3 regions of the Shewanella algidipiscicola genome follow, and region 2 is predicted to be linked to each of the others. Evidence: predicted binding sites of a transcription regulator. Region 2 holds the regulator's gene; each other region holds the start of a gene.
What was found. The regulator MetJ, encoded in region 2, represses methionine synthesis genes. The targets are predictions, from matches to a motif close to TAGACGTCTAGACGTCTA.
Positions count from the first base shown of each region.

Region 1: a site for MetJ is predicted at 2,023-2,040, ahead of metH (methionine synthase). Genes of this name have one in related genera too.
Region 3: a site for MetJ is predicted at 3,593-3,610, ahead of msrA (peptide-methionine (S)-S-oxide reductase MsrA). Genes of this name have one in related genera too.

Region 1 covers NZ_OXJV01000012.1:365,136-375,055, forward strand. The annotation lists gene metH (methionine synthase) at 1-1,930, opposite strand, end outside; gene DN599_RS09080 (histidine phosphatase family protein) at 2,260-2,865, shown strand; cobalamin riboswitch at 3,019-3,189, shown strand; gene DN599_RS09085 (ABC transporter ATP-binding protein) at 3,343-4,137, shown strand; gene DN599_RS09090 (FecCD family ABC transporter permease) at 4,137-5,201, shown strand; gene cobT (nicotinate-nucleotide--dimethylbenzimidazole phosphoribosyltransferase) at 5,240-6,268, shown strand; gene DN599_RS09100 (adenosylcobinamide-GDP ribazoletransferase) at 6,330-7,097, shown strand; gene cobU (bifunctional adenosylcobinamide kinase/adenosylcobinamide-phosphate guanylyltransferase) at 7,094-7,621, shown strand; gene DN599_RS09110 (cobyric acid synthase) at 7,641-9,191, shown strand; gene cobO (cob(I)yrinic acid a,c-diamide adenosyltransferase) at 9,301-9,920, shown strand, end outside.
Region 2 covers NZ_OXJV01000001.1:213,816-223,735, forward strand. The annotation lists gene DN599_RS00970 (DUF3373 domain-containing protein) at 1-717, opposite strand, end outside; gene DN599_RS00975 (c-type cytochrome) at 766-1,095, opposite strand; gene traF (conjugal transfer protein TraF) at 1,684-2,718, shown strand; gene DN599_RS00985 (sulfite exporter TauE/SafE family protein) at 2,778-3,515, opposite strand; gene metJ (met regulon transcriptional regulator MetJ) at 3,622-3,936, opposite strand; gene metB (cystathionine gamma-synthase) at 4,160-5,326, shown strand; gene DN599_RS01000 (bifunctional aspartate kinase/homoserine dehydrogenase II) at 5,346-7,739, shown strand; gene DN599_RS19035 (hypothetical protein) at 7,890-8,015, opposite strand; gene metF (methylenetetrahydrofolate reductase) at 8,112-9,002, shown strand; gene DN599_RS01010 (c-type cytochrome) at 9,318-9,878, shown strand; gene DN599_RS01015 (c-type cytochrome) at 9,890-9,920, shown strand, end outside.
Region 3 covers NZ_OXJV01000016.1:180,055-189,974, reverse strand. The annotation lists gene DN599_RS11110 (dihydrofolate reductase family protein) at 165-728, shown strand; gene DN599_RS11105 (DUF6500 family protein) at 843-1,061, shown strand; gene DN599_RS11100 (O-methyltransferase) at 1,127-1,600, shown strand; gene DN599_RS11095 (glutathione S-transferase family protein) at 1,983-2,639, shown strand; gene msrA (peptide-methionine (S)-S-oxide reductase MsrA) at 3,032-3,511, opposite strand; gene astE (succinylglutamate desuccinylase) at 3,809-4,852, shown strand; gene DN599_RS11080 (thiamine pyrophosphate-dependent dehydrogenase E1 component subunit alpha) at 5,054-6,232, shown strand; gene DN599_RS11075 (alpha-ketoacid dehydrogenase subunit beta) at 6,236-7,213, shown strand; gene DN599_RS11070 (dihydrolipoyllysine-residue acetyltransferase) at 7,224-8,816, shown strand; gene nadA (quinolinate synthase NadA) at 8,929-9,920, shown strand, end outside.

The sequences.
Region 1 (9,920 bases), on a different contig from region 2:
GTTGCTCGGTGTTATTTGAATCTGCCACTGGGCAGGGCAGGTTTTGCACAACCGCTTCGACGCGCGCTTTTAACTCGCTGTCGATATCGTCATAAATCGCCAGCTGACCCGCGTTGACGATCCCCATGTCCATTCCCGCTTGAATCGCATGATAGAGGAACACGGCATGAATCGCCTCACGCACCGGGTTGTTACCACGGAATGAGAACGACACGTTCGATACCCCGCCCGAGATCATCGCGTGGGGTAGGGTGCGTTTGATCTCACGCGTGGCCTCAATAAAGTCGACAGCGTAGTTGTCATGCTCGTCAATACCGGTAGCAATGGCGAAGATGTTGGGGTCGAAAATAATATCTTCTGGCGGGAAGCCCACCTTATCGACTAACACCCGATAGGCGCGGGTACAGATCTCGATCTTACGTGCCTTGGTGTCTGCCTGACCTTGCTCATCGAACGCCATGATGATGGCCGCGGCGCCATAACGTTTAACCAATTTGGCGTGGTGAATAAATTGCGCTTCGCCCTCTTTCAACGAGATGGAGTTGACTATGCCTTTGCCTTGAATGCACTTAAGGCCTGCCTCTATCACTTCCCATTTAGAGGAGTCGATCATAATCGGCACCCGGCTGATATCGGGCTCAGAGGCGATAAGCTTAAGGAATTTCTGCATCACCTCGACGCCGTCGAGCATGCCTTCATCCATGTTGATGTCGATGATCTGGGCGCCGTTTTCTACCTGCTCACGGGCGACGCTGAGGGCGGTTTCATATTCGCCATTTTTGATCAGCCGTAAAAAGGCAGCCGAGCCGGTGACATTGGTGCGCTCGCCCACGTTCACAAACAGCGAGTTGGCATCTATGGTCAGTGGCTCAAGCCCCGACAAGCGGCAAGCCACTGGGATGTCGGGCAGCGCTCGCGGCGCATGGGAGATAACCGCCTCGCGAATGGCGCTAATATGGGCCGGTGTACTACCACAGCAGCCGCCAATAATGTTTAAAAAGCCCTCTTGGGCCCACTCACCAATAACGCTTGCCATCTCTTCGGGGCTTTCATCATAGCCACCAAACTCATTAGGCAGCCCCGCATTGGGGTGCGCCGACACATAACATTCGGCAATTTTTGACAACTCTTGCACGTAGGGGCGCAGCTCTTGCGGGCCAAGGGCGCAGTTAAGGCCAATCGACAGTGGCTTAACGTGGCGCAGCGAGTTGTAAAAAGCTTCGGTGGTTTGCCCTGTGAGGGTGCGGCCCGAGGCATCGGTGATGGTGCCTGAGATCATGATGGGCACGCGCAGCGCAAGCTGTTCAAATACCGTTTCTATAGCAAACAACGCGGCTTTGGCGTTGAGGGTATCGAAGATGGTTTCCACCATGATGATATCGGCGCCGCCTTCAAGCAGCGCCTCAATCGACTCAATATAGGCATCGACCAGCTCATCGAAGCTGACATTACGGTAACCGGGATCGTTAACATCTGGGCTAATCGAGCAGGTGCGGTTGGTGGGGCCTAGTACCCCGGCAACATAACACGCACGCCCCGTTTCTGCGCTGACTTCATCGGCCGCGGCGCGGGCAAGACGCGCGCCTTCAAGGTTAATTTCAACAGACAGATCTTGCATCTCGTAGTCGGCCATGGCGATACGAGTGGCGTTAAAGGTATTGGTCTCGATGATATCGGCGCCAGCGAGTAGGTACTGTTTATGGATATCTTTGATAATGGCTGGCTGAGTCAGAACCAGCAGATCGTTATTACCTTTGACATCGCAGGGCCAGTCTTTAAAACGCTCGCCGCGAAAGGCGGCTTCCTCAAGCTTATGATCTTGGATCATGGTGCCCATGGCACCGTCGAGGATTAAAATACGTGATTCGAGCTGCTCGCTGATCTGCGCTGTTATCTGTCTTATTGGGGTAACAGGGGGTCGGGTCGCCATAAAATTCTACCTATATCCTACTCGATGCATGTTCACGACTGCCGATGCAGTGCGACGAGGGTGTGATCACCCTGCTATTATTTTTAGATGTATAAACGTATAGACGTCTATAGTGATTGCTATAGTAAGCGACTTATTAGGCTTAGGGCAAGTCAAAAGAGTATCAGTTTTCCCCCCTCGTTAGCCCAGTGGCTTATAGGCTGCCGCTTAGCCTGTGGGTGATGTTTATTTTGGCACAATTGCAGCCCGCGGGGCAGTGTGAACCATATTGCATTGTCGCCTTGTCTCGGCGTATGCTGCCACGGCATGACAAATATCAAGGTAAGCCAATGACACAAACGATTTTTTATTTAATGCGCCATGGTCAGTGCGAGGGCGGCAATGTGTTGCGAGGCCGAAGCGACCTACCTTTGAGTGAGCTGGGATTTGCCCAGATGCAACTGGCCTGTGCGACTAAATTACCCGAGACGATAGATGCGCTGGTGACCTCCCCCCTAAGCCGCTGCCAAGGGTTTGCCGAGTATTACGCTAAAAAAAAGCAGTTACCTTGCCATGTCGAGGCGGGTTTGATGGAGATTGACTTTGGCGACTGGGACGGTGAGATGATTGATACCTTGTTCGCTGAGCATAGCGAGGCGCTTAACGCCTACTGGCAAGATCCTTGGCGCGCGCCATTGCCAGGCAGTGAGCCGCTAGATGCCTTTGAGCAGCGTATCGAGACCTGTATCGAGCAAGTGTTACATAGGCACAGTGGCAATACCCTGCTGCTTATCACCCATGGTGGGGTTATCCGCCATTTGATGGGGCTGGCGCTGGGGATCCGCGGCGAAGTTGGCTTCTATACCCAGTTAAGTCTCGATTATGGCAGTGTGGTTAAGTTAAGCCACTTGGTCGATAACGATGGTAAAGGCTATTGGCGCTTGCATTGGAGTTAATGGTTAAGCTCAATGTTGGGGCGTTAGTTATCAGCGTTTGTCGTTAACCAGTGCGGCAAATACAAAAGGTGGTTTGCCTCCTAGGGGAAATACCGCATAATAGCCAACAATTTTAGGTGTCTAGCATACAGATGACGCCGAGCGTAAGGTGTTGAGCAGCGACTCACTTAACGTGGGTCGAGTAACTCAAACTTAATAGGGAATTGGGGAGTGACCTAAGGTCATCAGCCCAAACTGTACCCGCAACTGTGAGTGTGTTGAGTAAGGCAATTGGCCTTGTCTGCAACCACAAGTCAGGATACCTGCCTTATGCTATAGCCTAATGACTCAAGCGGGTGACTTGAGGGAGCTAAAGATGAACAACCGACTTGGGGCGTTAGCCCCGCTTGACAGCGACAGGTCGACACCTACGCGGTCGCAACACATTTTACCCTATTGCTTTGCGGCTTGGATGGTGAGCCTGTGACGTCAATCCCTATGGCGTTATCTGCCCAACACCTTAGTTGGCGCGTGGGCGAGCGCGCCATTTTGGCTGATGTCAGTGTCGAACTGCCCCAAGGTCAAATGCTGGGGATCATCGGCCCTAATGGCGCCGGCAAATCCACCTTACTGCGCTGTCTATATCGTTATTTGACCCCAAGCCAAGGCGATATCACTTTATTTGGCCGAGCGGTGAGCGACTTTTCGGCGCGATCCTTTGCCCAGCAAGTGGCGGTGGTGCTGCAAGACACGCCGCACTATTTTGACATGACCACGGCGCAGCTAGTGGCGTTAGGGCTGACGCCCCATAAGGGAGCGTTTTCGCTCACCAGCGACCAAGACAAGCACGAGGTGCGTCGCGCCTTAGCCACAGTAGGTTTAACCGCGTTGGCCGACCAAGGGTATGAGCAACTTTCTGGCGGCGAGAAACAACGGGCGTTGATCGCCCGTGCCATAGTGCAAAAGCCCAAGTTGTTGATCCTCGATGAGCCCACCAATCATTTAGATATCCGTTATCAAATACAGATCTTAGAGCTACTGCGTAGCTTAGAGATGACGGTGGTTATCTCGATCCATGACCTTAATTTAGCCAGCGCCCTGTGTGACCAATTGCTGCTGCTCGACCAAGGCCACGCAGTTGCCCAAGGCCGCCCCAATGAGGTGTTGACCGAGCAGCGTATTGCAGAGGTCTTTGAGGTGTGCTGCCAAGTGAGCCCGCACCCCCAACACGGTAATCCGCAAATTAATTACTTTTATGGCTACCATAATGTCACCCAAGGGGAGACGCCATGATGCGCTCGCCCGGATTATTGGCCAGCGAGCGTCTTTGGCGCGGCCTGCTATTGGTCACAGGGTTTGGGGTATTAAGCCTAATGACGCCGCTGTTAGCCGCCAGTTTTGGTGCGGCGCACATCGACTTTAACCAAGTGGTCGATGTGGTGCTGGCCACCCTTGGCGGCGAGCGTCCAAGCAGCGTCACCGCCCGCATTGTGATGGAGCTGCGGATGCCGCGCATCGTGCTGGCGTTTATCGCCGGTTTTGGTTTAGCCATCGCCGGCGCCGTGCTGCAAACTGTGACCCGCAATCCACTGGCCGACCCTTATCTGTTTGGCATCTCTTCTGGCGCCTCCTTTGGTGCCGTAGTGGTGCTTACCCTGTTTGGCGGTGCGGGCGCGCTATCGAACGCCTTATCCATATCATGGCTTGGCAGCGTCAGCCTGCCGATGGGCGCCTTTATTGGCGCCAGTCTCGCAGTGCTGATGGTATTGGCCTTGTGCGGCCGCGCCATGAGCACTCAAATCGAGCGCATGCTGCTTTCTGGGGTGGCGATCTCCTTTATGTTTGGTGCGCTTACCAGTTTATTACTCTATTTTTCGGGCCCTCAGGCGGCCGCCTCTGTGCTGTTTTGGAGCTTGGGCAGTTTTGCCAAGGCCAGTTGGTCTGGCTTGGGGCTGCCCTTGTTGGTGGTGGCAGGCGCAACTGTGATCATCTTGCTGTTTAAACGCCAGATAGTTGCCATGAAAGCCGGTGATGAAACCGCCCACACGTTAGGGATCGATGTGCAGCGCCTGCGCCTAGCCATGTTGCTTTTGTGCTCGTTAATTACAGCCGTGCTGGTGGCTAACTGTGGCGGAATCGGCTTTGTGGGTTTGATGATCCCGCATATGGTGCGCCTGTTGCTGCCTGGTCGCTTCGCCTTGTTGACCACAGGGGTGGTGGGCGGGCTATTTATGATCTGGGTCGATGTATTAGCCCGTTGCTTGCTGAGTTACCAAGAGCTGCCTATCGGCATTATTACCGCGGTGATCGGCAGTGTGTTTTTCTTGTTTATTTTAGGCAGCAAGCGCCGCGGCTAAAGGCGAGGCCAGCTGCAGTCCCGTTAAGGATATAACCCATGTTTAGCGTAACGCCGGTGAACCACCAATTTGATGGCGAGATTCAGCAAAAAATCGATTGTAAAACCAAGCCTTTAGGCGCATTGGGCCGACTCGAACCCTTGGCGCTGCAAGTGGCGCAGGTGCTGGGGGCAACGTGTCCGACGATTAAGCAGCCTAAGCTGCTGGTGTTTGCCGGCGATCACGGTATTGCCAGCGCGGGCGTGTCGATTGCCCCTAGCGAAGTGACCACCCAGATGGTGCTTAATTTTCTGCATGGCGGCGCGGCCATCAATGTGTTTTGTGCCCAAGCAGGCTTTGAGATGGAGGTGATCGATTGTGGTATAGCCCATCCAGTTACAGGCCATGAGGCACTTATCGATCAGCGCCTTGGCGCCGGCACGCGCGCGTTTCATCTCGAGGCGGCCATGTCAGCTTCCAGTGTTGAGCAAGGCTTTGCTATGGCGAAGGCGCGGGTGGCCTTGCATCATGACAATGGCACTAATCTCATTGCTTTTGGCGAGATGGGCATTGGCAATACCTCCTCGGCGGCGGCGATTATGGCGGCGCTCTTACCTGTGGATGTCGCCGCTTGTGTTGGGCGCGGCACTGGTATCGACAGCGAAACCTTGCAGCGTAAACAGGCCTTAATCACTCAAGCCTTACAGCTGCATCAAGGGCAATTAAACACACCACAGCAGATATTGGCGGCGCTGGGCGGCTTTGAAATTGTGCAGATGACCGGTGCCATGTTGGCGGCGGCCGAGCTGAAAATGCTGATCTTGGTCGATGGCTTTATTGCCACCGCAGCCGCACTACTGGCGGTGACCATCGCCCCAGCGGCGCGTGATTACATGATTTTTGCCCACCAATCAGATGAGGCTGGGCATCAGTTGATGCTGCAACATCTGCAAGCTGAGCCGCTATTACAGTTAGAGATGCGTTTAGGTGAAGGCACAGGGGCGGCGCTGGCCTTACCGTTAGTGCGCGCTGCTGCGGCGTTTTATAACGAGATGGCGAGCCTGCAAGATGTAGGCATCGCGATTTAATCCATTTAACCAGCGATTTAGAACATTGCACTAACAGGGCAAGCGGACGGGAGTGAAGCCGATGCTGCAGAAAGAGTTAAGCCTATTTTTGATTGCCATGGGCTTTTTTACCCGCATTCCTATGCCTCGCTGGGTCGAGGTTAACAGCCAGCGGCTCAATCAGGCGAGCCGTTACTTTGGCTTGGTGGGCGTGCTGGTAGGCGCGATAAGCGCGCTGGTTTATACGCTGGCCAGCATGGTGCTGCCCAGCAGCGTTGCCATCATCTTGGCGATGGTAACCAGTGTGCTGGTGACTGGCGGCTTTCATGAAGATGGCCTCGCCGATACCGCCGACGGTTTTGGCGGTGGCTGGACGCTGGCAGATAAGCTCAACATCATGAAAGACTCGCGGATCGGCACCTATGGCGTGTTGGCCTTAGTGTTTGCGCTGTTGTTTAAGTTTGTGCTGCTCAGCGAAATCGCTCTGTATCAGGCCGATTTAGTGGCGGCGGCGCTGATAGTGGCCCATTGCCTTAGCCGAGTCGTGGCGGCGTCGCTGATTTTTTCTGAGCCTTATGTGCGTGAAGATGCCAGCAGTAAGAGTAAGCCGCTGGCACAATCGCAAACCGTCAATGAGTTGCTGATATTGCTGGCCAGCGGAGTGATCACCTTATGGATGGCGGGCATCGCCAATGCGCTGAGTTTGTGCGCCTTGCTGTTGCTGGTGCGTTACCTGCTTATCCGCGGTTTTAGGCGTCAAATTGGTGGCTACACGGGCGATACCTTAGGCGCGGCGCAGCAGGTGGCAGAGCTTACCTGTTACCTGTTTATCTTGGCCATCACCCTATGATCCATTTGGTATTAGGTGGCGCGCGCAGTGGTAAATCCAGCCATGGTGTGGCGTTGGTATCGCACTATGTTGCCCGCGGCGCCGAGGCGTTATTTATCGCCACTGCCCAGGCCTTTGACGATGAGATGAGGGCGCGGATTGCACGTCATCAAGCCGAGCGTGCGGGCGATGAGATTGCGTGGCGCATGCTTGAGTGTCCACTGGATTTAAGTGAATGTTTGGCTCAGCAGGCTCACGCTAAGCAGGTGATCTTAGTCGATTGTCTTACTTTGTGGCTGACCAATCAGTTGCTCAGCGACGAGCACGACTGGCCGCAGGTGAAGGCGCAGTTGCTGGCAACCCTTACGGCGCTCCCGGGCGATGTTATTTTAATCTCCAATGAGGTGGGCAGCGGCATAGTCCCAGCCGATCCCCTGAGCCGGCGCTTTGTCGATGAAGCCGGTTGGTTGCATCAGGCGATAGCGGCCCTTGCCGATGAGGTGACCTTAGTCACCGCTGGCCTGCCGATGCGCTTAAAGGGATAAACAATAAGATGATGAGACGATGAGTCAATCCAATAACAATGCTATGCAAAATAAAGCCGTGGCCAACGTCTTGATGGTGCAAGGCACCACATCAGATGCGGGCAAGAGCACCTTAGTGGCTGGCCTGTGTCGTTACTTTGCCCGTAACGGGGTCAAGGTGGCGCCCTTTAAGCCGCAAAATATGGCGCTAAACAGCGCGGTGACCGCCGATGGTGGTGAGATTGGCCGCGCGCAGGCGTTGCAAGCGGTGGCCTGTGGCTTAGCACCGCACACCGATTTTAATCCTATTTTATTAAAGCCAAGTTCCGACACCAGCTCGCAGGTGATAGTGCAAGGTAAAGCCCTTTCCCATATGGACGGTCAAGCCTATTTTGGCAAAAATGCCGCAGGGTATCGCACCAAGGCGATGGCAGCTGTGCTCGACTCGCTATCAAGGTTAACGGCGCAGTATGAGCTCGTCATGGTCGAGGGGGCGGGGAGCCCAGCAGAGATCAATCTACGTGAGGGCGACATTGCCAACATGGGTTTTGCCGAAGCGGTCGATTGCCCGGTTATCTTGATCGCCGATATCGATAAAGGCGGCGTGTTTGCCCATATCGTTGGTACCTTGGCCTTGTTGTCCGACTCCGAGCGTGCGCGAATTAAAGGGGTGGTGATTAACCGTTTTCGCGGCGACATTAGCCTGCTGCAATCGGGATTAGATTGGCTAGAAGCTGAGATCAATAAACCTGTATTAGGGGTACTGCCTTATCTCAATGACCTTTATCTGGACGCCGAAGATGCCCTAATGGTCGCGCCGCAAAAATCTACTCACCCTAAGTTTAAGGTGTTGGTATTGGTGTGGCCGCGCATTAGCAATCATACCGATTTCGATGCCTTGCGCTTACACCCTGATATTGAGTTTAGTTATTTAACCGTCACATCTGCGTTTGATGGCACGGCGCCCCAAGCGGATCTGATTATTTTACCCGGCAGCAAGAGCGTGCGCCAAGATTTAGCGACTATGCTGGGTAATGGCTGGGACACATTGCTGCAAACTCATCTTAGGTATGGCGGCAAGGTCATTGGGATCTGCGGCGGCTATCAGATGCTGGGGCTGGCCATTGACGATCCGTTAGGTGTCGAGGGCGAGGCCGGCGAGAGTCAGGGGCTGGGGCTTTTGCCGCTGGTCACCGAATTAACCGCCACTAAGCGTTTGGCACAGGTATCGGGCGTATTGAATTTGCTAGGCGAACAAGCCAAGGTGAGTGGGTATGAGATCCACTGTGGTCAATCCCAACATTTAGGCCAGGGGCAAAGCCTACTGCATCTGCGCGCCGATGATGGCAATCATGGGGTTGATATCGAAGATGGCTATTTATCCGTCGATGGGCAGATATTGGGCACCTATCTGCATGGCATTTTTGATCAGCCCAAGGCGTGCCAGCTACTGCTGCGCTGGGCGGGAATGACCCACGCCCCCGCCATCGATATCGATGAGCTTAGGCAGCAACAGTTAGATCGCTTAGCCGATATGTTGGCCGAAAATATGGACATGGACAGGCTGCAGCAGCTTATCGCTAACGTCTAAGCCCAGTATAAAATGAGCCCAATATAAGTAAGGTGAGCTGAGTATTAGCTTTAAAAATTAACCCAATTACAAGCCGTTACATCACGGCGATACCACACAAGAGACAAAGATGATGACGGATATTACCAAGGGTGAAAACAATCACCAGAGCAGCACTGATAACAGCCCTGAGCGCGATCACGACAGCAGAGAGCAGGATAAAGCCGAGCGTCATAAGGCGCGCCAACAAAAAGTGAAGGCGGCGGTCGATGCCAAAATTGCTCAGGCGCAAACGGAAAAGGGCGTGCTGTTAGTGTTAACCGGTAACGGCAAAGGCAAGTCAACAGGCGGCTTTGGCAATATTACCCGCGCAGTGGGTCACGGCAAAAAAGCCGCCGTGGTGCAGTTTATCAAGGGCAATTGGCCCTGTGGTGAACGCGCCGTATTAGAAAAAGTCGGGGTTGCGTTTCATGTCATGGGCACAGGCTTTACTTGGGAGACACAAGATAAAGCCAAAGACACCGCCGCGGCGCAAAGCGCTTGGGAAGCGGCCGAAACCTTGCTTAAAGACGACAGTATCGACATTATTTTACTCGATGAGCTGACCTACATGGTGAGCTATCACTATATTGAGCTCGAGCGCGTTCTTGAGGCTCTTAAAAATAGGCCGCCGATGCAGCATGTGATTATCACTGGCAGGGCGTGCCATCGCGCCATTATTGAGTTAGCCGATACTGTGAGCGAAGTGCA
Region 2 (9,920 bases):
GTAGGTTGAGGGGCGACGACCGATAGAAAGATAGGTGTTGGTGCCACCGATGTTTTTCCAATCGAAATAGGCGCGCTCGACTCTGAGCCAATCACCGCTGGTATTGCCACTACTACTGCCATCCATGGTGAACGAGCGCCATGAATCAAATACTTGGGTGCCAGTCGAGTCACCCCAGTTTTTATACATGCTTAATCGAGCTGAAAAGCCAACGTTGTCCCATACTTTGGCTTTTAGATTGAGTCTGAGGCGGGTGGTATAGAAAATATCGTTATCGATATCTTGTACCGATTTAGGCGCAAGCACATAAGGCATTACCCCCTGTAACATGCCATTTTGGAACGCACTGGCTAATTCAGGGTTGGCGCTTAACAGTTTGCCTAATGGCGAGTTGGCATCGTTTGGCATTCCAAAGGCGCCAGACATGGCTTTTTGGCCAAAATCATTGAAGTCAACTTTGATGGCAGGGTTCCAAGTGACATTTTGGTAATGCAGAGAATGCGCCTTGGTACGAAAATCCCCAGTGAGTTGGATTCTGTCTAGTGCCGTGTGGCGCTCATTCTGGTCTACGCGGCTATTAATATCGTCAATTTCTTGCGATAACTCAGCTAGTTGCTGTTTTAAGTCTGCCAGCTTTTGTTGCTCTTGGTCGGCACTGTAAGCGCCGCCAGAAAAGGCTAATGCATTGGCAATAAGTATCGATAGTAGTGTACGCATCTTATCTCTCCGTCGCGCGAGGTGCGCAGTCGATGGGCTTAGTGAGTCTTAACCACAGGTTTGTGGTTGATCGGAGTCTGCCGCATGGTCATAAAGAAATTGCTGGATATCCAAGCGTTCTTTTTCGGAGAGTTGCTCAAAAACCTCAGGCTTAACCTTGTGTTGGTCATTCTTAAAGAAACGATCCCACTGGCTCATGGTTTTGCTCATCGGGGTGATTTCACCGCCCGAATCGCCTTTGCTATGACAGGCTTTACACTCTTTCTTGTAGAGGTGTTTGCCTTTCTTCGGGTTGCCACCTTCTACGGCATATACTTGGGCGCCTAACGAGAATGTGAGCATGATACACGTTGTTATCTTGACTATGTTTTTCATCATCTTTCCTTAATCACCGCCCGTGGTGATTTTTTTGTTAAACAAATAGAGCGTTTGTTGTTAAAGATCTTACTCAAGAGGGTGAGATGTGAATTTGAGGTCGATCACTTTTACAACAAAAATCTAATTGATAAAAATATCATTGATAAAAATCTAATTGATGTGATGTAAGTATCTATATTTAATAGTTTTTGTGTTTTGTTGTTTTTATGGGGAGGCGATTTAGGCTATCAATTGCTGGCGGAGGTGAATCACACTTTAGATGTTCATCATCTGCTAAATAACGTTAGCGGTATCAATAAGCTTGTTAATTTATTTAAAGGGGGGCGTTGTTAGATGGTATCAATATGCCGTCTAAAGTAGGTGAAAGAGGTTTTTTTATGGGGGGCAATATCCATCACTTCAGCTATTTTTACGCCTAATAAAAGGGGATGGACCATCGACGTCAGTGCAACTAGAGATTAAATAGCACTAAATTGCAGTATTTTTACTAAGCACATCATTCAGAACTTGATAAATGAACTATCTTTAAAAATCGAGCGTATAAACATTTCAACACGCTTAAAAATATCATGGTTCGGGGGAAAGGGAATGAAGTGCCTTAGCATAATCGTGTTAATCACCCTGATGAGTGTTGCTAGTATTAGTTTTGCTGCACAGCAACATTATGACGCCCATGGCGATGCCATGGGTGTAGCTTCATCCAATCACCAAGGCACCGCCTTTATTAACCCTGCATTAATAGCCTTAGATGCCAGCAAGGACAGTGGTGGTAAGCTTCAGTCACTGCATGGTGAGCGAGCTTACACCAATAATGTTGGATTGGGTGTGTCCTTTGTCTTACCCACTGTTAAGATGCCAATGGCATTGTTTTATAAGACTTATATAGATGCTGTAGGCGTTGCTGCTGTCTCCCAAATTGATCTGGATAATTTAAATAACCTTGATGTCAATGGCTCGTCAACTATCTCAGAGTTAGACTCTCAAGGGGCGGTTGTTGCGGGCGGTGTGTCTGATATTGGCGTTGCGTTGAGTTTCCCCCTGTCAATTGTCAATATGCCTATCGCGGTCGGGATCTCGCCTAAAATGCAGCGCATTGACACTTACAACTATGTTGTGAATGCTAACAATTTTAATGTCGATGACGCTGATGATGTTCGCTATTCTTATGACGATACGGTATTTAATTTTGATATTGGCGTAGCGATACAGCCTACGGCAGGGTTGACCTTAGGGGTGTCGGGACGCAATCTTTTCAACCACAAGCAACAAACGATTGATACGCTAGGGCGGCAATTTACTTATCGAATTGAGTCTTTGTATACCGCAGGGCTTGCTTATGATTGGGCTAATCTGAGCCTAACAACCGATATCGATTTAAATGACTATCAGCGCTTTGATGAGGTGGCGAGTACACAATATTGGCGTTTCGCAGGAGAGCTAAAAACCGCCGATTGGTTGGCACTGCGGGTGGGTTATCGTCATGATTTAAACAATACTACAATTGACCTGTATTCTGTCGGCACTGGCTTTAGTATCGGTCGCACCTTTAATCTTGATTTAACTGGGTTATTTGGCAGCGACGATACCATAGGCGGCGTGATTCAAACCTCATATCACTTCTAACGTTGACCTGTCTTGCTAGGTTTGTCTGGCTTAGACCTGTGAGCTAGCGGACGGCTATCTTAGCTCGTTATACTCAGTTCGATAATCGATTTTACTGCCAGGATAAGTGCACTTAGACTGCATAATACCAGAGTTAAAAGCTGTGTTTTTCGTTTGTCGACAGCGCCGACAATACGGTTAGCAACGATAAACCCTAGTAGTACCGATGGCAGTAAGAGCACCGACAGATACAGATGACGTAGCGTGAGTAATCCACTGAAGGCCAAAATGATTAATGCGATCATTGAGCTAAAGATGAAGAACGCCGATAACGCCGCACGAAATTGTTTGGCATCTTTGCCCGAAAGTAAAATAGCCATTGGCGGCCCACCGATGGCGGCGATATTACCAAAAATGCCTGACAGCACCCCCGCGATAAAAAGATTGCTGCGGTTAATTGGCAGGTGTAATTTGAAAATGCTCAGGATCACGGCTAAAGCAACGATGCTCGCAATGACCAAGCCTAACACTGGCTGTGGTGCGAGCAATAATAAGGCGGCGCCTAATATGCCGCCAGGGATACGCCCCAGCAAAGCATATTGTAAGCCGTTAAACTCCAGTGCGCGTCTCTCTCTTAGTAGGGTCAGTAAGGCGATAGAAAAGCCCATCATAATCACTGGAGCGGGTACTAGGCTTGGGTCGACAAGGTAGAGTAATGGTGAGGCGACAACGGCTAAGCCGAAACCGATTAGGCTTTGGGTTAGGGCGCCAATAAAGATGATCAGCGACGCTAGGCCAAGAAGCACGGGGTCAATCAAAAGTTCGGGCACTACGTCACCATAGATTCTAGTGTGTTTAGAGGTGATAAAGACGAGGGATCGCAGTGCGATCCCTCTCTAGCAAAACATGATAGGTAAAGTCGATTTACTCGACGTCTTCCCATTCGATGCCCATCTCAGTCATCAGCTTTTTCACTTCGGCTGGAATGCTGTCAGGTTTGTCCTTTGACAAATCATCGTCATGGGGTAAAGGTTGGCCAGTATAAGCATGCAAAAAAGCTTCACAAAGCAATTCGCTGTTTGTGGCGTGGCGTAAGTTATTCACCTGACGACGAGTGCGTTCGTCGGTTAAAATCTTAAGCACCTTGAGGGGAATAGAGACAGTGATTTTTTTCACTTGCTCATTCTTCTTACCATGTTCAGCATAGGGGCTGATATAATCGCCATTCCACTCAGTCATTGACTCACCTGTTAATTCTCAAATTCGGGGCAGATTTTATACCCTTACCGGGTACAGTCAAATTATTGCCTCTAATTTTTGTTAATTGCAAATAGATTTCTACATGTTTGGACGTCTAAACGTCTAAAGTTGTTGACGCTACCGCTTCCCTTAGGTACATTTAGACGTCCAGACATCTCTATGGTATAGATGACTGCCGCCGATTTAACTTTAGGAGTAAAAGATGACTGAGCGTAAATTAGCCACGGCAGCTGTGCGTGGAGGGATTGAATCCGACACTCAATATGGTGCCGTAGTCCCCCCCATCTACTTGTCGACCAATTACTCCTTTGATGGTCATCAACAACCGAGAGATTTTGATTATAGCCGTTCGGGTAACCCGACTCGCTGTATTTTGGCCGACGCCATAGCAGAGCTGGAGCGTGGCGCGGCAGGCACAGTGACCTGTACTGGCATGGCGGCCATCACCTTAGTGACCAGCTTGCTTGGGCCCGATGATCTACTCGTGGTGCCACACGATTGCTATGGCGGTAGTTATCGACTATTTACCCACCTCGCCAAGAAAGGGGCATTTAAACTGGCGGTGGTTGACCAAACGAATGCCGCTGCTTTGACAGACGTTATTGCTCGTCAACCTAAAATGGTCTGGTTAGAAACCCCGTCAAATCCCTTACTGCGCGTGGTCGATATCGCAGCGATTGCGAGCCAGAGCCATGAAGTGGGGGCGCTAGTGGTGGTCGATAACACCTTTTTATCGCCTATCTTGCAGCAGCCTCTGTTGCTCGGCGCTGACATAGTGATCCACTCAACGACTAAATATATCAATGGACATAGCGATGTGGTCGGCGGCGCGGTTGTCGCTAAAGATGCTGAAGTGGGTGAGCTGTTACATTGGTGGTCTAATACCTTAGGCTTAACCGGCTCAGCCTTCGATAGCTATTTGACCTTACGCGGCTTAAGAACAATCGCGGTGAGAATGCGTCAGCATCAAGCCAACGCACAGCAGGTGTTAGCTTTGCTAACCCGTCATCGCGCGGTTGATAAGGTGTATTATCCAGGCTTGGCGGATCATCCAGGCTATGAGATTGCGTTAAAACAGCAAAAAGGTTTTGGTTCCATGCTCAGTTTTGAGTTAAAAGGTGGTGAAGCAGAGCTTATTGCCTTTTTAAATGCGTTAGAATACTTCTCTTTAGCCGAAAGCTTGGGTGGGGTAGAGAGCTTAGTGGCGGTTCCTGCTACCATGACCCACAGAGCGATGGAGCCAGCGGCGCGTGTAGAGGCTGGGGTAAAAGATACCCTCATTCGTTTATCTGTTGGAATTGAAGATGGTGATGATCTGGTGGCAGATATTCAAGCGGGTTTAGATGCGGCTATCGCGGTAAGTTGTTAAAGGTATTGAGGAGCAAAAAATGACACGATGTCATTTGCATAAATTTGGCGGTTCTAGTTTAGCGGATGCAGATTGTTACCGCCGTGTCGCTCATATATTACTCACCCATGGCCATAGCGATGATCTCATCGTGGTTTCTGCTGCGGGCAAGAGCACTAATTTTTTATATAAATTACTTGAGCTAACCGAGTCCGGTCTGTTGTGGCAAGAAGAGTTGCAAGTGTTGATCAGTTACCAGCAAAATCTGATCGAGCAGCTGTTATCTAACGAACAGGCGCGCAGCTTGCGCGAGCGTTTATCGACCGATAAATCCCAACTCAGCACGCTACTTTCTCTTGACGAGCTGAGCGATTATCAACGCAATCAAGTGGTCAGTTTTGGCGAACGCTGGTCGTCACGTCTACTTGCCGCGTTGCTGCGTGAGTCCGGTGTTGGGGCGGTCGATGTGGATGCGCGTACTTTATTGGTGGCCGATGAAGGCGCGGTACCGCAGATCCGCATTGGGCAATCAAAGCAAAAAGTGCAGGCGATGCTGAATGCTCACCCTAATGAACGCTTAGTGATCACCGGGTTTATCTGTGCTAATGATAAGGGAGATACCCTGTTGCTGGGTCGTAATGGTTCAGACTATAGCGCCACCTTGCTAGCCAGCTTAGCCAATATTGAGCGGGTGACCATTTGGACCGATGTGGAAGGGGTGTTTAATGCCGATCCCAATCGCATTAACGATGCGCGCCTGCTCAAAAGCATGTCATTAACCGAGGCCAATCGTTTGGCACACCTTGGCTCGCCGGTACTGCATAACCGCACCTTGCAGCCACTGTTTGACACTAACGTGAGCCTAGCGGTGCGTTCGAGTTATGCGCCCCATACCGATTTCACGCTGATCGCGCCTAAGAGCCTATCGGCCAGCGCGCCCGTCGTTACTAGCTTACCTAGCGTGTCATTATTTAGCTTAAGCTTTAATGCCGAGCTGCCTCAATTATTAGAGTGTTTTGCTAAGGCCGGACTGGCTCCTTTGGCCTACTGGTCATCGGCGTCTGGTCGCGCGGAACTCGCCTTTACCCACGAGAGTGAAAAACAAGCGCGGGCGATATTTGAAGTCAATATTCAAGTATTGGGGATCGATGCGTTAGAGGTGCGACAAGATTTAGGTTTAGTGGCCCTAGTCAGTGCCGATGCTGCACTTTATCGCCGGGGTTTTTCGCGCCTATTAAGCCGCGATGCTCATCCATTATGTAATGATGGCCTAAGTTTGGTCACCTTGGTTCCTAAGGGGCAGGTGAGCCTATTGACGCAAAAGGTACATCGTCGCTGCGCTGGCCCGCGTAAACGTATCGGGGTGTTACTGCTCGGTATTGGTAATATTGGTGATGCATGGATTGAACTGTTTAAGCGGGCAAGGCCGGTATTAAACAAGGAGCTTGAGGTCAGTGTCGAGTTAGTCGGCTTATTGAGCTCCAAGTTGGCGCTATTAAGTGAGACCGATATCGATCTTAATCACTGGCAGCAGCAATTTAATGAGCAAGCAACCCCTTGGGATTACAGCCACCTGTTTGAACGATTACGCCATGTTGAATGTGATGAACTTGTCGCGTTAGATATCAGTGCTAGCGCCGATCTGGCGTTGCAGTATCCAGCATTTTTTGCCCGTGGTATTCATATGGTTAGCGCCAATAAGCTGGCTGGCAGTGGGCCTTTACCTTTTTATCAAGAATTAAAACAGCAACTGGATAATCGGCGACTTTTTTGGCGCTACAATGCCAGTTGTGGTGCGGGATTACCCGTGCAACATGCCTTAAATGACTTGCATAACAGTGGCGACGCCATCGAAGCGGTTGGGGGGATTTTTTCCGGAACCTTGTGCTGGTTGTTTGAACATTTCGATGGCACTAAACCCTTCTCTGAATTGGTGCTGCAGGCTAAGGCGCTTGGGCTGACCGAGCCCGATCCACGTGACGACCTGTCGGGTCGAGATATGCAGCGTAAATTGCTGATTTTAGCGCGAGAGATAGGCCATGATATTGAGCTTGATGATATTGCACTGCACTCTTTAGTGCCGCCGCATCTTGCGCAGATCCCACTGGCTGAATTTATTGAACGAATTAGTGAGCTAGATGCTGAAATGTTACGCCAATATCAAGCGGCAGCGGAGCAAAATAAAGTGCTGCGCTATGTGGCCTCCTTGCAACACAGTGACGCTCAACTTGCGGCACAGGTAGGGATTGAGTGGGTTGATCGCAACGATCCTTACGCTAATTTAACGCCCGGCGATAATGTGTTTGTGATTCGTAGTCACTTCTATCAAGATAATCCTTTGATTATTCGTGGTCCAGGTGCCGGCCGTGAAGTCACCGCTGCTGCGGTGCAATCCGATCTGGCGCAGATTTGTCGCGATCTATTGCAAGAGTAACCTCTTCGCAGACGTCATACCTTAGGCGGCCTAAGTTAACACTTGGGCCGCTTTTTTGTTGATAATGCCGCTAATAGTGCATCTACTACTTCATCTCAATGCCACAATATTCGCTTTTTTCTTGGAAAATGTCTGTTATCCAGCCGGTAGTTATATCGGCAACACCTTGTCGGCAAGCAGGTAATACATGTTATGTAACAATGGGTTGATGCTCATGTCGCTCATGCTGTAATCGGTTTGTTGTAGAGATGAATAGACTATTTTAATTTTGGTCAACTTTTACACTTGACTTCAAACTGAGTTTCTCTAGTATATGGACATATAGACGTCCAAACGTCTATTTACTATCATAGAACGTCTGAGGGATTAAAGATGGCTTTTCACCACGCACAACATGCAAATTCATTAAACCAAAGCTTGTCTGAGCTTAATGGTGACATTAACGTATCGTTCGAATTTTTCCCGCCAGCGACCCCTGAGATGGAGCAGATCCTATGGAAGTCCATTAGACGTCTCGAACCGTTAAAGCCTAAGTTCGTCTCGGTAACCTATGGCGCGAATTCTGGCGTGCGCGATCGCACTCATGGCGTGATTGAGCGCATTCAAAAAGAAACCGATCTGGTGGCTGCGCCGCATCTAACCTTGGTCGATGCTAGTGATGAAGAGTTAGTCGAACTGGCAAAGCATTATTGGCATTCAGGGATACGTGACATAGTCGCGCTACGGGGGGATTTGCCTGAAGGTAGCGCTAAGCCCACCCGATTTGCTAACGATTTGGTGCGTCTATTACGATCGGTGGCCGATTTTGATATTTCGGTGGCCGCGTATCCTGAAGGTCACCCTGATGCAACCAATGCGCAAGCGGATCTGATTAATTTAAAAAAGAAAATTGATGCGGGCGCTAACCGTGCTATTACGCAGTTTTTCTTCGATGTAGAGTCTTACTTACGTTTTCGTGACCGCTGTGTGGCGGCCGGTATCGACGTTGAAATCATTCCAGGTATCTTACCTGTCACCAACTTTAATCAACTCAAGCGCTTTGCTGGCATGACCAATGTGTCGATTCCTCGCTGGTTACATAGCCAATTTGAATGCTTGGAGGACGATCCTGCAACAAGACAGATGGTGGGTGCCAATGTGGCGATCGATATGGTGAAAGTGCTGTCGCGTGAAGGTGTTAAAGATTTCCATTTTTACACTTTGAACCGCGCGGAGTTAACTTATGCTATTTGCCATACCTTAGGGGTGCGTCCGGGCAAATAAGCTCATGACAATTCGTCCCTTGCGGTGGTTGGGCGCCTCTGGTGCTAATAGAGGGGCGTTACCGGCTTAATGGCGATTGATAGTTTCATTTATCGTGAGTACCCATCAATAGAGCATAAGTTGTATTGCTATAGTGACATTTGAACACATCTTGCTGCCAAAAGGATGCGTTTATGTTTTATAGGAATATTTTATGCTTTTTTTTATGAAATCCATTACCTTATTGTTCGAATCTCTCTATCATTAATAGCAGTCATAATCGGGAGGATAATTATGAGATCGATAACATTAGGTTCGGCTTTATTGCTATTGTCGATGCCTTTATTGGCAGAGCCAATGGCAATGCCGCCATCAGCACAGTTGTGTGGGACATGTCATGGTCCTACGGGGCAAGGCGTTGAGCCATTAGGCCCAAGATTAGCGGGTTTATCTACTGAATATATTACTCAGCAGATCAAGTTGTTCCAAACTGGTCAGCGCCAAAATGTCAGCATGACGCCTATGTCTATGGTGCTACAAGGTGATGCAATTAAGCCTGTTGCAGACTATTTTGCATCTCAAGAGGTGCCAGAAGTCACTGTTCACCTTCGTGGTGAAGCCGCAGTGTATAGCGACCCAACCCAAGAGTTGGTGTACCAAGGTGATTGGGACAGAATGATCCCAGCGTGCGTCACGTGTCATGGTCCTTCTGGCATAGGTGGTGGCCAGTTCCCACGTCTTGCAGGCCAGCAAGCTAGCTATATCAAAACCCAATTACTTGCTTGGCAAGCGGGCACTCGTAAGGGTGATGTAGATGCAATGATGGGTTCCATTGCAAATAAGCTAACCGCAGATGAGATTGATGCGTTAGCCAAGTATTTTGCCGAGATCAAATAGGGAGTCTGACCATGAATCATGTTAAATCGCTACGCAGTGCTT
Region 3 (9,920 bases), on a different contig from region 2:
AAGAAAATCAAAGCGTTGTTGTTAGGCTGGTAAGCCAAATCAGGTCGCCTCTAGAAAGTATTTAGGCTGGAAGGATAAAGAGGTTTTTTTATCTTTTCTGCCGCGAAGCGGCTTCGTTTAACAGCTCGTTATAAGTGTTCTGAGATTTGAGGTCAAAATTAAACATGAAATGTTCTGTATTTATTGCAACTAGCGCTGATGGTTATATAGCAACACTAGGAGGCAATGTTGATTGGCTTCATACATCGGGTGATCAAGAAGCGGATATGAGTGACAGCCCAGATATGGGGTTTAATGATTTTATTTCATCGGTTGACTGTATGGTTATGGGGCGTAAATGCATGGAGACTTTGTCTAGTTTTAACCTCACTCCAGAGCAGTGGCCTTACGGGAATATCAAAATTTACGCACTGAGTCATTCGCTGACGCAAGCGCCAGTGAGTTTACGAGATAAAGTGGAGATGTATTCTGGCGATATCGGGGATCTTATCAATAAACTCGAGAGTGAGGGCTATGAGCATGCTTATATTGATGGTGGTACTACGATCACCTCGTTTCTAAATCGACAACTGATAAATGAAATGATCATCACTAAAACCCCTGTTATCCTTGGCGGCGGCATTCCTCTCTTCGGTAAAGTTGCTCAACCTATTAAGTTAACATCCGCTTTTGCTAGGGTATATCCAAATGACTATATTCAAGTTAAGTATACAGTCAATTATTTATAACAGTGTTAAGCGGACAGTTAACGCCTAGTTCTTGCAATTCAAATCGATGCACATTTGAATTAATGTTGTCAGTACCATACTGTCAGTTGGACAACCCAATATTGAGATACCGTTTTGCGCACAGTACTTAGAGATAAAATTGTTGAAGTATGTGATCTAAAGATTAAGCAGAAAGGCTCGGAAGTTGGGTTGTCTTTTTATGCATTCTTCAAAAATAGAAACGATCAGCCGGAGCTTCTCATGGAGGTGGCTCGCTGGTGGATCGAAACACACAAATTGGATCACTTCGAAAAAGCGATCAAGATCAAAGAGATGGTGGAGTCCGGTGCTTAGCCGTATTTAGTTAAGCACGTAACAATCTACTGGAGAAGCGTTTTTAGTCTAGAGCGATATTTCTGGTGCTCATTCTTGTTCAGGCTACTCGTGCCAGTAAGATTTTAGAGATTGGCACATCTAATGGGTATTCCACACTTTGGTTGGCTTCTGTACTTCCAAGTTGCGGCAGAATTTACACTGTTGAGGTGAATCCACAGAAAATTTCAGAAGCTAGGCTTAATTTTGAAAAAGCCGGTGTCAGCGCTAAGATCACTCAGCTAGCGGGGGACGTTAGTGAAGTTCTTGAGCATCTGACTGAACGAGTCGACTTCATATTTCTCGATGCCGACCGAAAGGCGTATTTATCATTAGCCGAACCATTATTTAATACTCTTGAGCCTGGTGGTTTACTTGTTTGTGACAATGCCATTTCTCATCGCGATGAGCTGGCAGATTTCACCCTTTGGTTAAACAAGCAAAATAACCTAAAGTCTGCCTTAGTGCCGGTTGGTAAAGGTGAGTTGCTTGTTTATAAAGCTGAAGTCGAGGTGAATTGAGCGATTTGAGGTGAATTGAGCGATTTACAGGGGCTCGGTACATGAGATGTCGCATTGGGCATGCGATGGGTTAGTTTATCATTGCCGGCTTAGTCATGATCCCCTTGTGACAGTGGCGCGCAGTCGTCACAAGGATGTTGCGCCATATAAAGTTGTGGGGGGAATCAAGCTAAGCATATAGCTATAGAATCTGTGAATTACGTTCAGGCAATCCATCTAAGCCTTTGTCGTGCAGCATACAAGTTGATGTGGGCCGTCATGATGATTTGGCTTATGTGCCATATCATTCACTGTAATAACGGCATCTTGTGTTAATCACATAAGACGTATAGCATGACTCATTTTATAAATTAACTAATTCTAAATTAACTGAGGATTTACAATGGGCCTGATACTCTATGGTGTGCCGCTGTCGCCATTTGTGCGTAAAGTACGTTTGTGCTTGGCTGAAAAGGCGCTGGATTATCAATTAGAGATAATCTCGCCATTTGATCAGCCGTCTTGGTATAAAGAGATAAACCCACTCAACCGTATTCCTGCGATTAAAGTGGGAGAGTTCACTTTGGCCGATTCGAGCGTGATCTGCCAATATCTCGAAGAGCAATACCCACAAGCGTTGAGCTTAATGGGTGATAATGCTGAACAAAATGCGCGCGTGCGTTGGTTAGCTAAATACGCCGATGACGAGCTAGCACCTCTGACAACCTTTAGTGTGTTTGCACAGCGTGTGCTCAGTAAAAGTATGGGGAAAGAGTGTGACGAAGGTGTTGTACAGTTAACACTGACAGAAAAACTGCCTGCTCATTTCGATTACCTTGAGCAACAGTTAGCCGGTAATGATTATTTTGTCGCAGGAAAGCTCACCTTAGCGGATCTGGCTTTCAGTTGCCAGATGGTTAATATGGAGCACGCTGGCGAGACAATTGATGCGACGCGTTGGCCATATTTAAGTGCTTTATATTTACGGGTTAAGGCGCGAGCATCGATGCAAGCCATGTTACCCGGCGAGCAAAATATTATCGCAAAAATAACGGCATAGGTTTGGTGAAGACCCAGTGCTGCTGATGCAAACTGAGATTAAACTGACTTAACTGCGGTGAATACTAAGCTCTATAAATACTAAGGCCTATCAATTAGTCGTTTGAAGTCAATCGTTACATAAAACGCTGTGATGACTAGATTGATATGATAAAAAGCCGCCAACCTTATGGATTGGTGGCATTTTTAAGGCTCAACAAACTGGTGAGTAGCATACAGACATCAAAGAGTGGTTAGCATCAAAGTACTTTCGACATAAACTATCCGCTTTCATAACAAGCCACTTAATCTGAGTTCTTCATCACAAAAAATGAGCAGACTACATGCCAGTACTATTATAAATAGTGTCAGGAAAGTAATATCCTCGCTGAGTATTGAGCTTGTAATCGTCACTTAATAAGTCAGGTGACAACTGGGTAGGTTATTCTTTTTTAAGTAGTTTTGGTGATACTCTTCGGCGAGGTGAAACGGCATCGCGGGCACTATTTCTGTGACTATTTGGCGCATCCCCCATTTTCCGCTTCGCGCTAAGGCAAGCTTCGATTGCTCAGCTGCCGCTTTTTGTTGCTGATCGTAAAAAAAGATCGCGCTGCGATATTGATGACCTATGTCACCGCCTTGCATGTTGAGCATGGTCGGGTTGTGATTAGACCAAAATACGGCTAAAAGTTGTTCATAACTGACTCGATGTTCGTCATATTCAAGCTGAACTACTTCAGCGTGACCGCTGTTACCTTGTTTGACTTGTTCGTAAGTGGTGCGTTTATCGTCACCGCCCATGTAACCACAGCTTGCTGCTGTCACCCCTTCAATTTGTCTGAAAAAGTACTCTACACCCCAAAAACAACCAGCACCAAATGTGGCTATAGCCATCTGTACACCCCATGACGTTTAATTGATATGCCTATATAGCAGGTAGAGGAGCAAGTTATCAGTATTCCTCTTCAGCCAGTGTAGACGTCTAGATGGCTTTATTGTGTGGTGGCTTTAATGAGATTGCAAGTTTAATTTACCGGTCACTAAGTTATTGTGTGGTGACAAATGGCTGTCTGATCCGTTAAATGGTACTATCAGGCGTTGATAAACATAATACTAATAAATCCAAGGAGTCATGCCTATTACGACAGATCAACTTGGTCTGTAAGGTATGAATAATGTAAGGAGTTTTGTGTGCAACAAGCACTAAATTTGTCGAATGACTTTTTGCAATTTACCCTCGCAAATCCAAAATCTATCCCAGAGCCGTTTACCTTTACCATAGGCGAACACACCCGCGTACATATTTGGGATACTGGGGTGATTGCATTTGAGCCGTTGTCTAGCGGCGATGTACCAGTCAAAAATATTGTATTGTCCAGTGCCATACACGGTAATGAAACCGCACCCATTGAACTGTGTAACACGCTGATCACTCAGTTACTCTGCGGCCAACTGGTGACACAGCAAAGGTTACTTTTTTTAATTGGTAATCCTGCAGCGATTTTAAATGGCACCCGTTTTGTTGAAGAAAACCTCAATCGACTTTTTAGTGGGGCACACTCCAATGGACAAGGGCTTATCAACGCCGAGCGTGTGAGAGCTAAAAAGCTTGAGCGTTATGTCGATCGCTTCTTTATGGGTGGTCAGCCAAACTCGCCGCGATATCACTATGACTTACATACGGCTATTCGTGGTTCCAAGCATGAGAAATTTGCCATTTATCCTTATCGTCAAGGTGCACCGTACAGTGGTGAGCAACTGATGTTTTTAGCCGCTTGTGGTATTAACACTGTGTTATTTCATCATGAGCCAACCACCACTTTTAGTTATTTTTCTGCTCATAATTATCAAGCCCATGCTTTTACTATCGAACTTGGCAAGGTAATGCCGATGGGCCAAAATGATATGACACGCTTTATTGCGTTAAAAACAGTGTTAATTCAATTGATTAAAGGTGAACCTTTGGCATTGCCGGCCTTCGATAACACTCAGCTTAACCTTTACCAAGTTAATCGCTCTATCAATAAGCGTTATGACGATTTTGAGTTTACGTTTACCAGTGATGTGGAGAATTTTACCGCGTTTCCTAAAGGTTATGTGTTAGCAAAAGAGGGGGGGGCAGAGATTAAGGTTGATGCTGCATCCGAGTCTATCGTATTTCCTAATGCCAATGTGCCGGTCGGGCAAAGAACCGTGCTCTGTTTGGTGCCTGCACAGGGTTATCAGGTTAACTAAGGCGGCGCGCTAGGCTTGTAAAGCTAAATATACAACAATGTTAGATGCTAGTTAGTTACTTTAGACGAGTTGGGCTTGATAGGTAGTTTACGTTAACGTAACTTGAGGCTCACGTGTGAAGACAATACTGGCCAATGAATGGGTGTTAACACATTTGCTGGCAACTCAATAACAAGAAAACTCAGCTGATAAGAGAATAGTATGAGCAACACTAAGAGCACGACAGAAACTGTCCATCGGGTCAGCTTTCTTGATAAAGATTCGTTATCAATCCCGATTTTGAAGATCCTTCAAGCAGACGGCACCACGTTCGAAGAAGCGGTATTACCCGTGATCGACCAAGCTTTAGCTGAAAAAATTCATGACACCTGTGTCTTTACTCGCGTACTCGATGAACGCATGTTAGGCGCACAGCGCCAGGGACGGATCAGTTTTTACATGACCTGCACCGGTGAAGAAGCCTCGGTTGTTGGCAGTGTCGCGGCGCTCGATGATGAAGATGTTATCTTAGCGCAATACCGGGAGCATGCCGCGCTGCGTTACCGTGGTTTTACCACCGAGCAGTTTATGAACCAGATGTTCAGCAATGAAAAAGATCTGGGAAAAGGCCGTCAAATGCCGATCCACTATGGTTGCAGTGCCTTGCATTATCAAACCATTTCATCGCCACTAGCAACGCAAATACCACAAGCCACAGGGGTCGGTTATAGCCTTAAAATGCAGGGCAAACGTAATGTTGCAATCTGTTACTTCGGTGAAGGTGCCGCCTCTGAGGGAGATTTTCACGCCGGATTGAATATGGCCGCCGTACTTAAGTCGCCGACGATTTTCTTCTGTCGTAATAACGGCTATGCCATCTCAACGCCGACCAGCGAGCAGTTTGCCGGCAATGGTATTGCCAGCCGAGGCGTCGGTTATGGTATGCACACGATTCGCGTTGATGGTAACGACATGTTGGCAGTGCTTGCCGCTACCCAGCAAGCCAGAGCCTATGCGTTAGAGCATAATGCGCCAGTACTCATTGAAGCGATGACTTATCGCCTGGGCGCACATTCATCGTCAGATGATCCCTCTGGCTATCGCTCCAAAGAAGAAGAGGCGAAGTGGCAACAACATGATCCCGTGCAGCGGTTTAAATTGTGGATGATCAATAAAGGTTGGCTAGCTGAAAGCGATGACAGCGCTCTATATGAAAAATATCGTCAAGAGGTGTTAGCCTCGGTTAAAGTGGCAGAGAAACTGCCTGTTGTGACCATAGATGAACTGATAACCGATGTGTATGACACGCCAACGCCGCGTCTCGAGCAGCAACTCAAAAATCTTAAACAGCATATTAAGAAATATCCAGAGTCCTATCCAAATAGTGCAGGGAGAGTCTAAATCGTGGCAAAGATCAATATGTTACAAGCCATCAATGATGCCTTGACCATTGCAATGGAAACCGACGAGAAAGCAGTATTGTTTGGTGAAGATGTAGGCCACTTTGGGGGTGTGTTTCGTGCCACCTCAGGCTTACAGGAAAAATTTGGCCGCGATCGCTGTTTTAATACCCCACTGACAGAGCAAGGCATTGCCGGTTTTGCTAACGGTTTAGCCTCAAACGGCATGACCGCGATTGCCGAAATCCAATTTGCCGATTATATCTTTCCAGCCATTGACCAAATCGTCAACGAGTCGGCCAAGTTTAGGTATCGCAGTGGTAACGAATTCAACGTCGGTGGCATCACTTACCGCACGCCTTATGGTGGAGGTATTGCTGGTGGTCATTATCATTCACAATCACCTGAAGCTTATTTCACCCAAACTGCAGGCTTAAAAGTGGTTGTGCCACGAAATGCCTATCAGGCTAAAGGCTTGCTACTGGCTTCTATTCGCGACAATAACCCTGTGGTGTTTTTCGAGCCTAAACGCTTGTACCGCGCCAGTGTCGGTGAAGTCCCTGAAGGCGCCTATGAGATAGAGCTAGGTAAAGCGGAAGTGGTTAAAGCGGGCACAGATATCACCTTATTGGCTTGGGGGGCGCAGATGGAGATCATCGAAAATGCAGCTTCGATGGCAGCCAAAAAGGGCATTTCATGCGAAATCATCGATTTACGTACACTTGCCCCATGGGATGTGGAGACAGTCGCGGCGTCAGTTAAGAAAACCGGTCGCCTGCTCATCAATCACGAAGCGCCATTAACGGGTGGCTTCGCAGGTGAAATTGCCGCCACGATTCAAGAAGAGTGTTTCTTGTATCTTGAATCTCCCATTAGCCGAGTGTGTGGCCTAGATACGCCTTACCCCTTGGTGCACGAAAAAGAATATATGCCAGATGCGCTCAAAACGTTTGAAGCGATCAAAGCATCGATGAAATATTAGGAGCGCAGGCATGATTAAAGAATTTATTTTACCCGATATAGGTGAAGGGGTCGTTGAGTGCGAGCTGGTCGAATGGCTGGTGAGCGAAGGCGACATAGTGGTTGAAGACCAACCCATTGCCGATGTCATGACAGACAAAGCCTTAGTGCAAATTCCGGCACCCCATGCAGGTGTTATCAAAAAACTTCATTACAAAAAAGGCGACGTCGCAAAAGTGCATGCACCGCTTTATTCGGTGGAGATGGATGATGTTGCTGAGACTAAATTATCGGTGGAGGAGGCCGTTAATTCAGCTAGCACTCAAAATTATTCATCGCAAGATGATGCCAGCATAAGTGCCGTAAGCACCGCCATTGAAGAGTTTTTACTGCCTGATATTGGCGAGGGGATTGTCGAATGTGAATTAGTGGATTGGTTAGTCAAAGAAGGCGACATGGTGGTTGAAGACCAACCCATTGCCGATGTCATGACCGACAAAGCACTGGTGCAAATTCCGGCCATAAAGAGTGGTAAGGTTGTCAAACTGCATTACCGTAAAGGGCAACTTGCCCAAGTGCATTCACCGTTATTTGCTATTGAAGTGGAGGTGGAGTCGGCGCCTGCAGCGCAAGCTGTGTCGCAACCGCATGCCGCTAGTGCTGATAATGCGGCGACAGGTAATGACACCTTAGACGTCGAGGGGACATTACCTAGCAATGGTAAAGCACTCGCCAGCCCAGCAGTAAGACGTTTGGCACGCAGTTATGATATCGATTTAGCCAAAGTGCCTGGTACGGGCAAACATGGCCGCGTCTATAAAGAGGATGTCGAGCGTTATCGTGGTGGCGAAGCGGTTAAAGCCAAAGCGGCTAAAGCTGCCAGCAGCGCCGAGCAGATCGCCACACCAGTGAGCCACCTACCTGATCGAGTCGAGCCCATTCGGGGCGTTCGCGCCGTGATGGCGAAGATGATGATGGAGTCGGTATCGACCATACCGCATTTCACCTATTGCGAAGAGTTAGACTTAACCGAGTTAGTTGCCCTGCGCGAATCGTTAAAGCAGCGTTATTCTAGTGATGAGTTAAAGCTCACTATGATGCCGTTTTTTATGAAAGCGATGTCGTTGGCCTTAAGTCAATTCCCCGATATCAATAGCCGTGTTAATGACGACTGCACCGAGCAAACCTTCTTTGCTTCACACAATATAGGCATGGCGGTTGACTCTAAAGTGGGTTTATTGGTGCCTAATGTTAAAGATGTACAGCTTAAATCGATTCTTGACGTGGCCAGTGAGATCACTCGGTTAACTAAAGATGCACGAAGTGGCAGGGTGAGCCCGCAGGACCTTAAAGGTGGTACCATTTCTATCTCTAATATTGGTGCATTAGGCGGTACAGTCGCAACGCCTATCATCAATAAACCTGAGGTCGCGATTGTGGCGCTGGGGAAATTGCAAACGTTGCCGCGCTTTAATGCGCTGGGCGAGGTGGAGGCTCGTAAGATCATGCAAGTGAGTTGGTCGGGCGACCATCGCGTTATCGATGGCGGCACGATTGCACGTTTCTGTAATTTGTGGAAACAGTATCTTGAACAGCCTCAAGAGATGCTGCTGGCTATGCATTAACAAAACGTTTTTTTGAAAAAGAGCGCTTAGCGCTCTTTTTTTTTAATGCTATTAATCTTTGGCCTGAATTAAGTATAATGACGCAAATTAATCCACTATTTTTGGTTTAAGCATGAGTCAGTTAGCTCCAAGTATTGCAAACATACAATATCCATTTCCCGCTAAGCCTATTCCGCTAAATAATGAGCAGAAACAGCATCATAAGACGCGTATTAAGCAGCTTTTAAAAGAAAAGGACGCGGTGTTAGTAGCCCACTACTATACCGATCCAGAGATCCAGGCATTAGCCGAGGAGACTGGCGGTTGTGTATCTGACTCACTTGAAATGGCGCGATTTGGGCGCGATCATCCCGCTAAGACATTGATTGTAGCTGGGGTTAAATTTATGGGCGAAACCTCAAAAATATTGAGCCCAGAAAAAACCGTCTTAATGCCCACCCTCGATGCAACTTGCTCATTGGATGTGGGTTGTCCCATCGAAACCTTCAGTGCTTTTTGCGACGCTCATCCCGATCATACCGTCGTGGTTTATGCCAATACATCTGCAGCGGTCAAAGCCCGCGCCGATTGGGTGGTTACCTCTAGCATTGCACTGGAAATTGTTGAGCATCTAGATAGCGAAGGTAAAAAAATCATCTGGGGCCCAGACAGACACTTAGGCAGTTACATTGCCAAGCAAACTGGTGCCGAGATGTTGATGTGGCAAGGTGAGTGTATTGTCCATGATGAATTTAAGGCCAAGGCATTACGTGAACTCAAAGCACTGCATCCAAATGCAGCCGTGTTAGTTCATCCTGAGTCACCCGCCAGTGTCGTCGAGTTAGCCGATGCGGTGGGTTCAACCAGCCAGTTGATTAAAGCTGCACAATCAATGGATAATGACACCTTTATCGTGGCAACTGATAAGGGCATTTTCTATAAGATGCAGCAAGCTGCACCTAACAAAACATTAATCGAGGCGCCCACTGGTGGTAACGGAGCAACCTGCCGAAGCTGTGCCCATTGCCCTTGGATGGCGATGAACGGCCTACAAGCCATTGAGGCAGCGTTAAGTGACAGTGACCGTGCACGACATGAGATATTTGTCGATGAGTCTTTGCGTCA